DNA from 2 places in the Halobacillus sp. K22 genome. Region 2 is predicted to be linked to the other one. Evidence: predicted binding sites of a transcription regulator. Region 2 holds the regulator's gene; the other holds the start of a gene.
What was found. Region 2 encodes LexA, which represses DNA repair genes until DNA is damaged. Its sites were predicted from a motif close to CGAACATATGTTCG; they were not measured.

Region 1 (3,707 bases), on a different contig from region 2:
TCAGTCATGTTTAGAGGAGGTTCAGTTTGTCATGAAAGAATTTGAGCAATTTAAAAATAATGATGATAAAAGTGATAAAAAGAAGAAACAGTTCACGATTATTAAGGATGACGCAACGGATGGGCACGGTGGATATGGAGTAGGCTCCATCAGCCTTGAAAACATGACCCCGGTGATCGTGGATCCAAATGAAGAGAAGGCCTTTGTCGATATGGGGGCTCTGCATGCCCGTAGTGCGGTGGAGAAGCGGGTGAAATTTATTACGGACCGTGAAGTCGTAGCGAATGGTTTATTATACTGGATCGTCTGGGTAACTGTGGATTATCAGGAAGGAAAGCCTTGCTACTACGGAGTAGCGGGCAGTGAAATTGTCGTTGACCGTTCGATTAAACGAGGCTATAAGCTGATGCCGGAGCATGTTAACCATATGGATAAGTCCTTAAAAGGAAAGTTCGTTGTCGAGCATATGGACGAAAAATCAAGAACGATTCTCGGGGAATATCTCCGTGAGTTCAAGCCAGATTTATGGGAAAATACAAGTCAGGACCTAAAAGATTCTCTTGGTGTCCAATAAATTACGAGAAAAAGCACTTTCCCTCAGAGAAAGTGCTTTTTTACTGCCCGATTTTATCAGTGGTCTTGAACCCAGGGTCTGTCGTAAGTATTAAGTCTTCCAGGTAAGCTCCCGATACTGTAAGACTTAATTTCGAGTTTTTTGTGAGAATTAGGTCCTGCGGGGGACGATTTCGCTTTCCGGCCCTGCACGACGCAGGGTCGTTTGACGTTGCCACAGGACGTGGCGATCTTAGTCGAACACCCCTTGTGGTAAGCTTCCTCGGGCTTAACAGCCCTGCGGGATCTTACCGATCATGTTCATCCCACAGGAGTCTTCCACAAACCGGCCCTATTGTTGAAGACTTGAATTCGAGATGGTGTTAGAGAATTAATTTTCTAAGTTATTAAGAAAATGTAAAGGAACGAATCTTATAGTTAAGGAAGCCTGATAAAACCCGCTTAAAAGTGATTATCCTGTAAATTCCAGTTTACGAACAGAGGTTTTGTGCTACAATAAGAACAAATGTTCGCATAAGGAGGATGATCAACTATGGATAGCCGTAACCGTGACCGGGGTACAATTAAGTGGACATCGCTGATGCTGCCGGAGCATGTAGAGATGATAAAGAAATTATGGAAGGAAGATGAGCGGGTAGAGAAAGGGATTATTGATGAGCAGAAGGCCATTGAGATTGACTTTTTACTGCAGCGGGCTTTAAACGACGATCTGACGGTACGCGTCAAAATCCATAATGGTTTTGACTATGAAGAAATTCCCATGAAAATGGAGTACATTCACAAACTGAAGCGTAAAGTTTATGGCGTACATTGGGAAACGAAAGAAAAAGTTCAAATTTCTCTGGATGACCTTACCGATGTTTCAATTATTTAGGTGAATAATTTGTTCACAAAATGTTCACTAAAAAATGGTCGAAAGGGTACTCGGAATCTTGACGTACTGGCAGAATGGGTAATATATTTAGTAACACATGGTTATACATGTATTACTAGGACAAAGAAAACGACCGGGTTGCCGCCGGTCGTTTTCTTTGTCTTTTTTTAGATTATTTAAAAGAACCAGTCTACTACATCTTTGAACCATGGGTCATTTTTAAACTCATTCTCAATTTCTTCTTTATCCTTATCTTCATTGCCCCCGCAAACTTCTTTTGGAATGTCGCTTTTATCCATATACATGAGACGTTCTTTCGGACAATTAGGACCGGACCTGTGCCCGGTTTCAGGGTCGATATAAACCCCTTTTACATCCGGGGTTGGAATAAAGGCTGCTGATGGAAGTGGTTCATGAATTAATTCCATGGTGTCTGCCCAAACAGCTTTGGCATATCTTTTTTCATTGAATGTTTCAAGTTTTCGGCCGCCTTCATCATGGCCAACCCATACTCCTGATAAAAACTGTGGGCTGAAGCCAATCATCCAGCTGTCATAATCTGTTGTACCTGATTTGCCGCCGTACATACGAGTCAGTTTTCCCTTTATAGGACTGCCTGTAACAGAAGCATATCCATCAAGGGAAGAATCAAACATCCCTGTCATCATGTGAGTAATAGTAAAGGCACGATTCGGATCGATTTCTTTCTCTTTATTAAATACCGGCTGATATTCAAAAAGTATATTTTCGTGACGATCTGTAATTTTCTCAATGGTGTGACCCTCCAGAGATTCAGAACCTTTCACCATTTTCCCGTAAGCACTCATCATTTCATAAAGAGAAATAGAAGTAGAACCAAGGGCAAGAGAAGGAACAGGTTTGGCACGAGTCGAAATACCAAATGTGTCCAGTGTTTTCGCAAGTTTATCAGGACCGATATCCATGTTGGTGGATACAGCATAAATATTGTCAGATACCGCAAGCGCCTGAGCCATTGTAATCGGCTTGTCTGCATATTGGTCACCAAAATTGGTTGGACTGTAGACTTTTCCGTTATCACCTATTTGAAAATCGGTTGGCTTACTTTCAATCATAGTGACCGGTGAATACCCTTCTGCCAGTGCTGCGTAATATAGGAAAGGCTTAATGGTCGATCCTACTTGACGCTTCGCCTGAGTAGCCCGGTTATAAGCGCTGGTTTCGTAATCCCGGCCGCCGATCAGCGCTGTAATCGCACCGTTATGACTGTTCATAATGGCAGCAGCGATTTGAATATCTTCTTCTGGAGGAATGTGACGGTCGATTTGTTTTTCAAGCGTGTTCTGATGGTCTTTGATAAGTGTGGTATGAATGTGATAGCCACCTGTTTTAACTTCTTCAGGTGTAATATCAAGAATTCTGGCAGCTTCTGCAACGACATGGTCCTGAAAGTATGGTGCGGCTTCTTTGTCGGAACTGTCAGAGTGATCTGAGTATACTAGACTGGCTTCCACCGCTTCATTTTTTTCAGAAGAAGTAATGAATCCGCTCTTCTCCATTTCTCCCAAAATTAGTTTCTGGCGCGAGGCCGCGTTCTCTGCATTGTTCAGAGGAGAGTAATAGCTTGGACCTTTAGGAACGCCTGCAAGCATAGAGGCTTCCGTCAGCGTTAACTCTTCTGCATTTTTATTAAAGTAATAGCGGCTCGCTGCTTCAATTCCGTAGGCTCCATGTCCATAATAAATCGTGTTTAAATAGCCTTCCAAAATTTCATCTTTATTATAGAAGATCTCTAGTCTCAGGGCATAGAGAGCCTCTTGGATTTTTCGCTTCCACGTTTTATCATGAGATAAATAAAGGTTACGAGCGTACTGCTGAGTAATCGTGCTTGCTCCTTCCACCATGCTCATCTGTTTAAGATCGGTTAAAGCAGCACCAGCAATCCGTTTGGGATCAAAGCCAAAATGATCGTAAAATCGACGGTCTTCAATAGCTATCGTCGCTTCCTTTATCGCATCCGGCATTTCATCAATGGTGATCCAGTATCGTTCTTCCGCTCCATGATCTTCTCCAATAATATCCTCTCCCTGACTATAATAAACCGTATTCTGTTCGGTCATTAAAGAAGGAGGGCCCTGGGTGATTGCAAATCCCAAGACAAGTAAGATTCCAGTTCCTGTTAAGACAAGGCTGATCAATGTCCATTTGAATGCTCGCTTTGACCAGCGGTAAGTCATTCGTATAAAAAGGATCATTCTTCTAAACTCCCAACTGTTAAGAA
Region 2 (3,707 bases):
TGCTGCAAACCCTTATATGGCTATGGCAGTATTATTAGCTGCAGGTCTTGACGGTGTGGAGAATAAATTGAAAGCCCCAACTCCAGTCGATCGAAACATTTATGTTATGAATAAGAAAGAACGTGAAGCACACGGCATTAAAGATCTGCCTGCCACGCTTTACAATGCTCTTGAAGAACTGCAGGAAGATCCGATTATGGTCGAAGCTCTTGGCGAGCACCTGTTTGAACACTTTATTGAAGCGAAAGAAATCGAATGGGATATGTTCCGTACACAAGTACACCCTTGGGAACGTGAACAATATCTACAAACATATTAATCCTCATCAAGCCTCAGCGTCTAAGCGCTGAGGCTTTTTCTTATGCGGAGATTGATACGTTCCACTTTTCTCACTCACCCCCTTGTTAACCCCTGAAAATGAAGGTAGCAGGATATAGTTTTGCATCGCTGGGAGCCACTGATAAGAAAAGAATCAATCTGTGACATGATTGCACATTATTATAATAAGTAGATTTTATACTGAGATTTAAACTCTAATTAATTCAATTAACTTGGACGTTTGCAGAAGGTTTTTTTTATGTGAAAAAATATTAAGTAACTTATCACAACTTTTTCTTTTAGAAAAACTTTATTTCAAGACAGCCATCGTTTCACAAAAAGTGACAGTCTGAAATACTTCAGTTTGAAGTGTATTTTAGTAAAAAATGCACAAAGTTCTCAGACAAAACCTGTTTACACGTGTATCGCAACACGTGTTGTGTTATGATTTGTACACAACAATTGATTTGTTAGGGGATGTAGAATGGAACAATATACTGTCGATCAGGCCTTGGAAAAATTAAAACAATATAAAATTACGACACATAAAGAAAGTCTTCGACGTTGGCTGAGAAACGGCACAATTAAAGGCGTCGAACCAGCCACGCGTAAAGATGGATGGAGAATCAATGAAGTTGATCTATGGGCGTTTATTGAAGAGCGCACACTGGTTAATTCAACAGAGGAACCTAATGCAACAAATGTTGTTAAAAAGGATGAGCTTCGCGAATTTCACAGAGCTGAAATGTGGTGGGAAATTGCTCGCAAAAATATGTATGAAGGATCTATTGAGGTTAAAAAAACGGATGTGCGCTCATGTATTAAACAAAAAAACTATTCCGAAAAATTCGAAGCGTACATCTGGAATAGAATTACAGAGCACACGTGGCAAGCTACACCTCGCATCTTCTATTTGCATGATGCCTTTCTTTTTAGCAGCCAGCGTATAAAGATGGATACTAATTATAAAGATCGTAAAGAGCAGATCTTGTTCGCTTTAATTGATTACTTAAGAAATAATGGCATTAAGTAGGATAAATGGATAGTAAAGTTGTATAAATTTAAAAGAAAAAAGCCCCGTTGCGCTGAGCAAAAGGGCCATGTTATTTACTAACGATAGTAAAATCCTATTTAAAAATCTTACGAATGAGCTTCCCACTGACTTTACCAGCAGCTCTTCTGCCGACTCGCTGGCCAATTCGGTTATTACGAACAGCGTCCACGTCGTTCCAGATTCTTAGAATTTTTGAGAGCTTTGATTTTAAGCCCATTTTAATCAACTCCTTATTTATTATAGGTCAAGCTTTACGTATGGTTTTAGGTACCAGTGAGTCGGTTTATTACATAAGTTCCCTTAATGAAATACTTGGTAAACCAGCACTTTTCTAGAATAAGATTAATCTTGCGAGGATGAAGAAAGGAATCTGATGGGCGAAGCAGTTCAATAGACGTGGGAACCTCAATCTCGGATGGAACTTTTCAGCTGTTGCTCTTGTTCGTCTACAAAATAGTAAAGAACGTGTTTTATTTTTTCTTCTATATATTAATAGGATAAATTGGTAAAAAATGAAAAAAGGGCAGCTCTTAAGAGCTGCCCTTAATATTTGCTTAATGAACCGTACGGTATAAACCTACAACCCGTCCAAGAATAGCAACATCATTTAGAAGAATAGGTTCCATGGTAGCATTTTCAGGCTGTAACCGGATATGGTTTCTTTCTTTGAAAAAGCGCTTCACGGTAGCTTCTTCATCCTCTGTCATGGCTACTACAATATCTCCATTTTGAGCTGTCTGCTGTTGTCTCACGATCACCATATCACCATCAAGAATACCGGCTTCAATCATACTCTCGCCCTGTACAACAAGTACGAACGTGTTATCGTCTGTACCAGCTAAAGAGTCAGGCAGTGGTACATATTCTTCAATATTTTCGACTGCGGTAATAGGAGAACCTGCCGTTACTTTACCAATAACAGGCGCATAAGAGGCTTCACTTCTAGGGATACTGTGATCTTCCTCTAATTCTATCACTTCAATTGCTCTTGGTTTAGTAGGATCTCTTCGGATATACCCCTTTTTCTCTAATCTTGACAAATGTCCGTGCACAGTCGAACTGGATGCCAGACCCACGGATTGGCCGATCTCACGAACAGAAGGCGGATAACCTTTCATAATTACCTGCTCTTTAATAAAGTCTAATATTTCTTGCTGTCTCTTTGAAAGTTTACTCATAGATTTACACCTCGTACATAGGATTTATATTAACCACATTGTACCATGCCTACTTAAATAATACAAACAAGCGTTCGAAAACATCGGTTGACAAGAACTATTGTTCGTATATAATTGGTAATAGAAAAAGCGAACATTAGTTCTTAAGAACGTTCGTTCCTAAAAATGGAGGGTCTAATCATGTTCAACAAACTTTCAAAGCTCGATGTAACGTATCTCGTACTGTTTATCGCAAGTTTAGCCTTTCTTTACTTTTCAATGGTCTCCATTGGATAATCTATTATATGCTGTATGAGAAGATTTAATAGAAAGGGCCGAACATCATGAGAGTTATCCTATATTGTCGTGTAAGTACCGAAAAAGAAGCACAAGTTTCTTCATTGAACAGACAAAGAAACGAATTAAATCAGATGGCCGCACACCACAGTATGGAAGTTGTGGATTGTATAGAGGAACAAGCAAGTGGTTACGAAATTGAACGGGAGGGGATTTTCCGCTTGCTTGAGTATTTTTCTAATAGGGAAGCAGAAGCTTTGTTAATTCAAGATGAAACTCGACTTGGACGCGGGAATACCAAAATCGCATTATTTCATCAATTGAATAAATTGGACGTTCAAATCTATTCACTATCTCATGAAGGAGAACTGGAGATAGCTGAGTCTGACTCTATGGTCCTTCAGATTGTGGGTATTGTAGAAGAATACCAGCGGAAAATACATAATATGAAGATTCGTAGAGGAATGAGAAAGGCAGTAGAGGAAGGCTATAACCCTGCTGATAATCTGTCAAATCAACACTTGGCTCCTGGACGAGAACGGATTGAATTTCCCATAGATGAGGTTGTTCGTTTACGCCAGAATAAATTGTCATTTAAAGATATAGCTGCCACTCTTCGCGGACTAGGGTATGATGTATCCAAGGCAACGGTCCATAGAAGATATCAGGAGCACGTCTTACTTGAAAAAAAAGAAGAGAAGGGTTACGATTAAATAAGTGACAAGGGTCCTCTGGCCACTTGTCTTTTTCTTGTTCGCACATGAATCGATCCTGTGAGTCACAATATATACAAAAAGGGGTATTGATCTATGTTATCTAAAGAAAAAATTGATCGTATAAATGAATTGGCTAATAAATCTAAGCAGGAAGAATTAACTGCT

Region 1: ACTWPM_RS11175 (YolD-like family protein) is a predicted target of LexA. The motif match lies at 1,072-1,085, and genes of this name have one in related genera.

What each region holds. Positions count from the first base shown of each region.
Region 1 is NZ_JBQQCN010000013.1:87,777-91,483, forward strand. It holds gene ACTWPM_RS11170 (YwhD family protein) at 32-574, shown strand; gene ACTWPM_RS11175 (YolD-like family protein) at 1,106-1,447, shown strand; gene ACTWPM_RS11180 (transglycosylase domain-containing protein) at 1,624-3,681, opposite strand.
Region 2 is NZ_JBQQCN010000004.1:49,263-52,969, forward strand. It holds gene glnA (type I glutamate--ammonia ligase) at 1-319, shown strand, start outside; gene ACTWPM_RS04635 (hypothetical protein) at 803-1,351, shown strand; gene ACTWPM_RS04640 (hypothetical protein) at 1,446-1,589, opposite strand; gene lexA (transcriptional repressor LexA) at 1,927-2,550, opposite strand; gene ACTWPM_RS04650 (YneB family resolvase-like protein) at 2,874-3,539, shown strand; gene ACTWPM_RS04655 (DUF896 domain-containing protein) at 3,636-3,707, shown strand, end outside.